DNA from 3 places in the Chryseobacterium sp. MEBOG07 genome. Region 1 is predicted to be linked to each of the others. Evidence: riboswitches for the same ligand, from Rfam matches in the RefSeq annotation. Region 1 holds a riboswitch; each other region holds the start of a gene.
What was found. Region 1 has a riboswitch for cobalamin ahead of LF886_RS23085 (TonB-dependent receptor plug domain-containing protein). Riboswitches for the same ligand answer to the same signal wherever they lie in the genome.
Positions count from the first base shown of each region.

Region 2: another riboswitch for cobalamin. It lies ahead of LF886_RS07275 (TonB-dependent receptor plug domain-containing protein); the one in region 1 lies ahead of LF886_RS23085 (TonB-dependent receptor plug domain-containing protein).
Region 3: another riboswitch for cobalamin. It lies ahead of metE (5-methyltetrahydropteroyltriglutamate--homocysteine S-methyltransferase); the one in region 1 lies ahead of LF886_RS23085 (TonB-dependent receptor plug domain-containing protein).

Region 1 is NZ_CP084579.1:4,992,511-4,995,701, reverse strand. It holds gene LF886_RS23095 (cytochrome-c peroxidase) at 1-315, shown strand, start outside; gene LF886_RS23090 (transporter) at 328-1,275, shown strand; cobalamin riboswitch at 1,368-1,554, shown strand; gene LF886_RS23085 (TonB-dependent receptor plug domain-containing protein) at 1,663-3,191, shown strand, end outside.
Region 2 is NZ_CP084579.1:1,584,182-1,587,372, forward strand. It holds gene pafA (alkaline phosphatase PafA) at 1-1,273, shown strand, start outside; cobalamin riboswitch at 1,402-1,580, shown strand; gene LF886_RS07275 (TonB-dependent receptor plug domain-containing protein) at 1,613-3,191, shown strand, end outside.
Region 3 is NZ_CP084579.1:3,277,357-3,280,547, forward strand. It holds gene metE (5-methyltetrahydropteroyltriglutamate--homocysteine S-methyltransferase) at 1-1,797, opposite strand, end outside; cobalamin riboswitch at 1,973-2,158, opposite strand; gene LF886_RS15115 (Lrp/AsnC family transcriptional regulator) at 2,354-2,815, shown strand; gene LF886_RS15120 (LytR/AlgR family response regulator transcription factor) at 2,863-3,191, opposite strand, start outside.

The DNA.
Region 1 (3,191 bases):
AACACGGAATTCAAGGATGCAGGACGTTACAGAGTAACCCTTAATCAGGTAGATTGGATGAAATTCCGTGTTCCGAGTTTGAGAAATGTAGAATATACAGCACCTTACATGCATGACGGAAGATTTTACACCTTAGATGCGGTCCTTAATTTCTATTCGAATCAGGTAGAAGATAATGCCAATCTGGATCCACAGCTGAAACAGAACGGTCATATAGGAATTGCCATGAACAGTCAGGAAAAACAGTCGATCATTGCATTCCTGAAAACACTGTCCGACAAAAGTTTTATATCCAATCCAAAATTTGCAGAATAATTTATAGAAAACATGAAGAAGATTATATTGATACTAAGTTTGATACTGTTTAGCCAGAATCAGGCGAAGACCATTAGAGACAGCGCTTATAGTGCTCCGGGTACCTTTAGCAGATTCGATTTTGATGATGATTGTGATGCTTGCGGCTGTGCAGCAGGAAACGGATCTTCAGGTTTTGAGTCTTTATTGAATCCACAGTTTATCGGAATCAAATACTTTGCCCAGCATTACAAAGCCAAAGAAAATTTATTTGTAAAAGATCTTACACAGGATCAGTATTTCAATACCCTGCAGCTTTGGGGGAAAATTCCATTGACTAAAAAACTGAGCGTATATGCAAGTCTTCCCTTCCATTTCCATGAAAAGAAAACCTTACAGGGAGATATCAAAATCAATGGAATAGGGGATCTGAACCTGATGGGAATTTATCAGCTGATGAGCTCTAAAGATAATTTCCATCATCTGAGCGGAGGCTTAGGAGTGAAAATTCCTTTGGGGAAATTTGATGAAAAAGGAGTATCTGGTGTCAATCCGAGTTTTCAGCTGGGAACCGGAAGCTGGGATTATCAGGCAGCTTTGAATTATAAGTTTCAGAAAGATAAAGTGGCGGTAATGGTCAATACAGACTACACGATCAAGACGGAAAATAAGAAAAATTACCGTTTTGGAAACCAGTGGAACTATGCTGCGACAGGTTTTTACCAGGTTGCGGGAAATGAAAAATCTATATTTTCTGTAAAGACGGGCGTTCAGGGAGAAGTGTATGCCCAGAATAAACAATTCGATGAAGCTTTACCCAATACTGCAGGAAGTGCTTTGTATGGGAAACTAGGATTTGAAGTTTCTTATAAAAAGCTGAGTTTGGGAAGTGAGATAATGCTTCCTATGTATACCCGGCTGGCAGGCGGAGATATTGAAGCAAAATCAAGATTCAGTATTTTCCTGAATATTGGAATTTAAAGTGAAACCCTTAATAAAATGATGTTAAAGCTCCTTGGGGAGCTTTAATTGTTTATGAATCATGATTTTAATTGGGGGTTAGGAATAATTCTTTATCTTTGCCGAAATTTGGTGAGCCCTAAAAAGCTCTTAAAAGGGAATCCGGTGAAAATCCGGGACAGACCCGCTGCTGTAAGCTCCACACCAAGATTTTTGAAGAATATATCCACTGTTTTTTTAATGGGAAGGATTTCAAAAATGGAGTAAGTCAGAAGACCTGCCAGAAAATAATCGTTTGACGCTTTCGTGGAATAAAGCTTAGGACATCAATGATTCTGTGCAGTGATAGCTGTGCTTTGTCGTTGTTTTCTTATATCCATTAGCGTCATCATTATCTTAAATGAGCTAATGGCAGCAAAACTAACTACTTCTACAATTCATAAAGCTGTTTTCACGATACTGGTGATAACATCTCAACTTTTGTTTTCTCAAACCAAGAAAAAAGATAGTCTGGAGGAAGAGACAATTAAAGGAATCAATCTTTACAAAAAGAATTTTAAAGAAATCCTTCCGGCACAAACCTTACAGGGCGAGCAGCTGGAAAGACTGAACAGCCACTCTGTTGCAGATGCTCTGCGGTATTTCTCCGGTGTTCAGATCAAAGACTATGGAGGGTTGGGTGGTTTGAAAACCATTAATATCCGAAGTATGGGAAGCCAGCACGTTGGTGTTTTCTATGATGGAATTCAACTGGGAAATGCCCAAAACGGCCTGGTAGATCTGGGAAGATATTCTTTGGACGATCTGGAAGAAATATCATTGTATAACGGGCAGAAAAGTGAAATTTTTCAGCCAGCGAAGGATTTCGGATCTTCGGGATCTATCTATTTACAGCCGAAAACACCGGTATTTAAAGGAACAAGAAAAACCAATCTTGTGATCAGAGCAAAAAGTGCTTCTATTGATCTTTTCAATCCGTCATTCCGATTGGAACAGAAGATTTCAGACAGGGTTTCTGCCAGCTTCAGTGGAGAATTTATGCAGAGTGACGGAATTTACAGATTTCGGTATGCAAAGAAATATCCTGATGGGCAGCAGGCTTATGATACCATTGCTAAGAGACAGGATTCGGATATTAAAGCAAAGCGTTTTGAAACTTCTCTCAACGGAACTTTAAATAACGGAAGCTGGAATATCAGAGGCTATGGTTATATTTCAGACCGAGGAATGCCGGCGCCTATTGTTAATGGTCGTTTTGGAGGGAGAGGTGCAAGACTTTCCGATGAAAATTATTTCGTACAGGCCAATCTTCGAAAAAAGCTGTTTCCCAAATTTGAAACCCAGCTGAAAGCAAAATTTGCTTACGATTATACCCATTTCATGGATACGGTTCGTTCGCAGTCTATTATTCATACTGATAACACCTATATTCAACGAGAGCTTTATCTTTCATCATCCAATATTTATTCTATCACACCCAATTGGGATGTCAGCCTGAGCGGGGATTTTCAGTATAATAATCTGGATGCCAATCTGGATAACTTTTCTTATCCTACACGTTACACCACATTGGTAGCGTTAGCAACAACGTATCAATGGAACAGGTTTAAAATTCTGGGAAGCCTTTTAGGAACCTTTACTTTTGAAGAAGTAAGAAAAAACAAAAGACCGGGAGATGCAAGAGAGTGGACTCCTGCCGTATTTATGAGTTATCAGCCGGAAATTATTCCAGAGCTTACTCTAAGGGCTTTCTATAAAAGAATTTTCCGACTTCCAACCTTCAATGATCTGTATTATACCAATATCGGAAATACGTATCTGAAGCCAGAATTTACCAATCAATATGATGTAGGATTTACCTATCAGAAGAATTATAACAATCGTTTCTTTAAAACCTTTTATGCTAAAGTAGATGGTTACTATAACAAAGTACAGGA
Region 2 (3,191 bases), 1.8 Mb from region 1:
AACTACCAATGTGAAAATCGGAAGTCACTCTCCGAAAAACCTTTGGTCTACTACGGTAACTGACGAATTGAGGCTGGCTACCAACTTCCAGGGAAAAGTAATTGGAGTTTCTTTGAAAGACAGAGCTTCTATTCTTCCTGCAGGACACACTCCAAACGGAGCTTTCTGGTTTGATGACAGCACAGGAAATTTCATCACAAGTACATGGTATATGAATGATCTTCCTCAATGGGTAAAATCATTCAACTCTCAGAATCTTCCTGAAAAATTAGTAGCCAACGGTTGGAATACCTTACTTCCAATCAACGAATATACAGAAAGTGCACCAGACAATTCTCCTTGGGAAGGTCTATTGGGAAGTTCAAAAACACCTACTTTCCCTTACAGTAATTTAGCTCAGGATTATCAGAAGAAAAAAGACAATATCCGTTATACACCTTTTGGAAATACACTGACATTGAAGCTGGCAGAAGCTTCTGTAGAGGGTGAAAAACTGGGTGGAGATAATATTACAGACTTTTTAGCAATTAACCTTGCTTCTACAGATTATGCAGGACATAAATTTGGTCCAAATTCTATTGAAGTGGAAGATGTTTATATCAGATTAGACCAGGATCTAGCAGAATTTTTCAAATATTTGGATTCAAAAGTAGGAAAAGGGGAGTATACGGTTTTCCTTTCTGCTGACCACGGTGGAGCGCATTCTGTAGGATTCCTTAAAGAACATAAAATCACTACAGGGTTCTTCGGTGAAGATGCGGAAAAGAACCTGAACCAAAAACTGAAAGATAAATTTGGTGCAGATAAACTGATCAATGCGATTGATAACTATCAGATTTATTTTGACAGAAAAGTATTGGCAGACAGCAAGCTTGAATTGGATGATGTAAGAAACTTTGCGGTAAAAGAACTGGAGAAAGATCCTACCGTTTTATATGCTGTTTCAGTGGATAAAGTTCAGGAATCAAGTATTCCGGAGCCGATTAAACAAAGAATTATCAACGGAATCAACAGACAGAGAAGTGGAGATATCCAGTTAATTTCTCATGACTCTATGCTTCCTCCATATTCTAAAACAGGAACTACACACAGTGTTTGGAACTCTTATGATTCTCATATTCCATTGATCTTTATGGGATGGGGTGTGAAGCAAGGAGAAAGCAACAAGGCTTATCACATGACAGATATTGCACCTACGGTATCTTCTTTATTGAAAATTCAGTTCCCAAGTGGAAATGTAGGAAACCCGATTACGGAAGTTATTGGTAGATAAATTGAATACAATTATTCTATGATAAATGGCTGCTTTCGATTGAAAGCAGCTTTTTTTGTGAATTATTTCTCCAAATTTTTAATCTGCCACACTCCAATCTCACTTTTTGGCGAATACATATAAAAAGCTATCTTTGCAAGAAATTTGGTTTCCAGTATATTGGAATGAAAAGGGAATCGGGTGTAACCCCCGGACTGTCCCCGCAACTGTAAATCGCAAAAAAAGTTTCTGCAAAAAACCACTGTCTAAAAACGGGAAGGAGCAGAATGCGAAAGTCAGGAGACCTGCCAGAATTATAATCAAAAAAACATATTGCTTTCGGAGGAAAAGTAAAAGAGTATGGATATAAAAAGATCATTAGTACTGCTTTTTTCGTCTTATGGCTGTTTTCTTTTTGGACAAGAGAAGACCATTGACACTATTTATGTCTTCGACAACCAGATGAATAGGGTGAAACTTTTTCATCCCGTAAAAACAATTTCGGCAGAAGAGGCCGAGAAAAACTCCAGTAACCTTTCAGAACTCCTGAGATTTCAGTCGCAGGTTTATATCAAAGAAAATGGGCGTGGTGCTGTTTCTTCACCGTCTTTCAGAGGAACTACTGCTCAGCAGACGGCTTTTGTATGGAACGGAATTAATATCAACTCCAATTTTTTAGGACAAGGAGATATCAATAATATTGCTTTGTTCGGATATGACCAGATTGGTATAAAAGCCGGCGGTGGAAGTGTAGTATATGGAAGCGGCGCTATTGGGGGAAGTATCCACCTGAATAATACCCTTGATTTTAATAAAGGTTTCCATGGTTCTTTATTTTCTGAAGTAGCTTCTTTTAATACCTATAATAATTTTGTAAAAGGATTTTACAGCAATGATAAGTTCAGCTTTAAAGCTTCCGGTAATTATTCTGTAAGCGAAAACGATTATAAGGTAAGCGATCTGAATTATATCAACAGAAACGGAAGTTATTACAATACGACATTCAATGTAGGAGCTTCCTATAAGATCAACAGTGATCATAAAATTTCCTGGCAGAGCCAGTTTTTTGATTCTTCACAGCATTTTCCTGTGTATGAAGAAACGGGAACCAAAACGAAATATAAAACTCAAAGTGTAAGAAGTCTTCTTTCGTGGGATTGGAACAAAACGAAGTTCAGTAACTCCTTGAAAGCGGCTTATACGGAAGAGAACTTTCAGTATTTCGGCTCGCTAAATCTTCCTAAATCAAGTGGGGGAACAGGGAAGAATTATATCTTTAAAAATGATTTCAATTATTTCCTGAATTCAAAGTGGAATTTTAACCTTATTGGGGAATTTCAATTAAATAAAGGAGAAGGGTATCAGAACGGAATATCCAGCGTTAGTAGAAATATTGGTTCTGTTTCCGGATTGTTGAGATATTTTGCAACGAAAGACCTTCGTTTTGAGGGTGGATTTAAGAAAGACTTTGTGGAAGATGTAAAGTCACCGTTTTTGTATTCATTCTCCGGAAAATGGAGCGCTGCAAAATGGTATGATGTGAGCATTAATGTATCAAAGAATTTCAGATATCCTTCATTTAATGACATTTATTATGAACCGGGAGGAAACAAAGATCTGAAGCCGGAAACATCTACTCAGGTGGATATGACGAACGAGTTCAAAGTAGGAGATTTCAAGCTTGCTTTGTCTCCTTATTATATGAATGTGACCGATCTTATTGTATGGCTGCCTACAGCATTGGGATATTGGCAGGCATTTAATGTCAATAAATCTGAATCTTACGGATTAGAATCTCAGCTGTCTTTCAGTAAACAATTGGGCAATCATAAGATCCGAGCCAATGCAGGATATTATTATGCAAGATCTATCGATAAAGAAACGAATATGCAGAGACCTTATGTTCCTATGCACAGAGGGAATGCGAATATAGATTATG
Region 3 (3,191 bases), 1.7 Mb from region 1:
AAGATCTACCACTTCATCACGGATCGCCAAAGCAATTTGTTTACATGTTTCCGAACGAGGCTGATCATCCCGTACAAATGACCATTGTAAAATCGTAACAGGACCGGTAAGCATTCCTTTCACCCATTTTTCAGTCTGAGATTGCGCATATTGAGACCAATATACCGTCATAGGAGTCGGGCGGGAAACATCTCCAAAAATTACAGGAGGCTTTACACAACGGCTTCCGTAGCTCTGTACCCATCCATTTTTAGTAAATACAAATCCTTCCAGCTGTTCTCCGAAATATTCAACCATATCATTGCGCTCAAATTCTCCGTGTACCAGCACATCAATTCCGATTTCTTCCTGCCAGCGAATCGTTCTTTGGGTTTCTTCTTTCAGTAGAGCATCATATTGTTCTGCTGTCAACTCTCCTTTTTTGAACTTTGCTCTCCAGCTTCTTACTTCTGTTGTCTGAGGAAATGATCCGATTGTTGTCGTTGGGAATAACGGAAGCTGTAATTCTTTTTGCTGTTCTTCTTTACGGATTTTGAATGTATTTATTCTTTGAGCATCCTTTTCAGTTACAGCATGGGCTCTTTGCTTCACTTTATCATTATGAATGAGAGACGACGTTCTTCTGCTTGCAATTGCTTTTTTATTGTCTTCAAATGTTGCAAGAATCTGTTCATTTTCTGTTCCGGAAGCCAGCTCTTTAAGCGTTACTATTTCTTCTACTTTCTGTTTGGCGAAAGCCAGCCAGTTTTTAATCTCAGCATTCAGGTTGGTTTCAAAATCCAGATCGCAAGGTGAATGAAGCAATGAACAAGATGGAGAAATTAAAATCCTTTCAGATCCTAATTTTTCAACAGCTTTTTTGATGAAGGACAATGACTTTTCATAGTCATTTTTCCAGATATTTCTTCCATCCACCACTCCTAATGAAAGACTTAAGCTTTCCGGAATAGCATTCAGAATATCATCCAACTGTTCAGGATTTCTTACAAGATCGATATGCAGTACATCCACAGGAAGTGAAGCAGCAAGCGATACATTATCTTTCAATCCGTCAAAATACGCGGCGACAATAAATTTCAGTTTCGGGAAACGTTTTCTTATTTCAGAATAAACAAAATGATAAGTTTCTTTCGCTTTCTCCGTTAAATCCAACGCCAGAAAAGGTTCGTCAAACTGAATCCATTCTGCGCCCTGCTCCTGAAGTTTTGTTAAGATCTCTGTGTATACGGAAAGAAGATTTCCAGCCAGATCCAGTTTATCAAATCCTTCTTCTTTTTCTTTTCCTAAAAGAAGATAAGAAACAAGTCCGATAATAACTGGCTTTGCGTTGATTCCCGCTTGTTTTGCTCCTGCAAATTCATTGAAAATTTTATCCGAGCTTAGCTTAAATTGCTGGTTTTTATAAAATTCGGGAACGATATAGTGATAATTGGTATCAAACCACTTGGTCATTTCCATTGCTGTGATATCCAATCCTTCTTTCTGATATCCTCTTGCCATGGCAAAATAAAGATCCAGTTCAGAATTATTCTTTTTCAGCACCACTTCATGATAACGTGCAGGGATCGCTCCTACTACAAGGCTCATATCCAATACCTGATCATAATACGAGAAATCATTGCACGGAATAAGATCAATTCCTGCTTTTTTCTGAATATTCCAGTTTTGGTTACAGATAGTTCTGCCTGTATTCAGAAGTTCTTCCAGAAGAATTTTACCTGACCAATATTGCTCGCAGGCTTTTTTGAGTTCTCTTTTGCTACCAATACGCGGATAGCCTAGAATGTGAGTTTGCATTTTTTAAACTTTTTAATTAAACTTAATGATAAAGCCCTTTAAAATGTTTCATAATGCTTTGGATAAAGAGTTTTTGGAAAATAGTAATATAGCGAACGGTACAATTTCTCTCACACGAAAAAATGTATTATCCGATATATCATCTGTATGACCCAAAAGCTTCAGACCGCGAAAGCATTGTCAATTCAGTAAAGGCAGGTCTCCTGACTTGTAACAGTTTCTGTCATCCTTCCCGCTTTGGCAGTGGATATGCAAGGACAGAAACCTTTGGTGTGTTACTTACAGTTGCGCGACAGCTCGTGATTCTCACACGATTCCCTATTAATTTACCTTAAGTAAAACCTTTCCTGTTTGATGAAGTATCTTTAAAGAACTGTACTTTTATTGATAACAATTGCCATCACTAAAAGTTTTTAATTTTGTGTAAAATTAATAATACAGAATAAAAGCGCAATCAAAGTAAATTAATTAAGCAAATTAATCTTTTAAAAAACAATACTAAAGCATATAATTCTGTAAATTTGACTGTTTTAATACTATAAAAGAATAATATTCTGTGGAACAACTCGATGATAAGGATGTACAGCTGCTCAGGCTGCTCCAGAAAAATGCAAAACTGACCGTAAAAGAACTTGCAAAAGAAGTAAACCTTTCTACTTCACCGGTTTTTGAAAGGGTAAAAAGACTGGAACAGGACGGATTTGTAAAAAGATATGCTGCTGTTCTTGATGCTGAAAAGCTCAACCGTGGGTTTACCGTTTTCTGTCAGATCAAACTAAAAATTCACGACAGGTCTGTAGGCTATGATTTTGTAAAAGAAATTTTAGAAATTGAGGAAGTTGCTGAATGCTATAATATTTCCGGAGATTTTGACTTTCTTCTGAAAGTACAGGTCAGAGATATGAAGCATTATCAGGATTTTGTATTTAATAAGTTAGGCTCTGTAGATTCCATTGGAAGTACTCACAGTACTTTTGTCATGGCTGAGGTGAAAAACAATCATGGACTGACCATATGATTTGATGAGGAGTTGAAAGTTATCGACTCTAAAAAAGATTTCATCCACTATTCTTCTATCCACTTTCTAAAGGAAGAGGTATTGCTTTGGCTGGTAATAAGATGGTCTTTGTATCCTTTTATTTTGATGGAGAGTGTGTTTTTGTTGTAGCGTTCTATTCTTTCAATATGTTTTTTTTGAACAAGTTCGCTTCTGTTGATCCTGAAAAAGGCTAAAGGATCTACCTGTTTTTCAATTTCTTTTAACGTTGATTCATTTAGCAGGTTTTTCTTTCCAGCAGTGTCAACGGCAAAAACAATTCCTTCTTCTGCTTCAAAGAAAGCAATATCTTCAGTATTTATAAAATAAATTCCCTGATGTGAACTGATTGTAAATC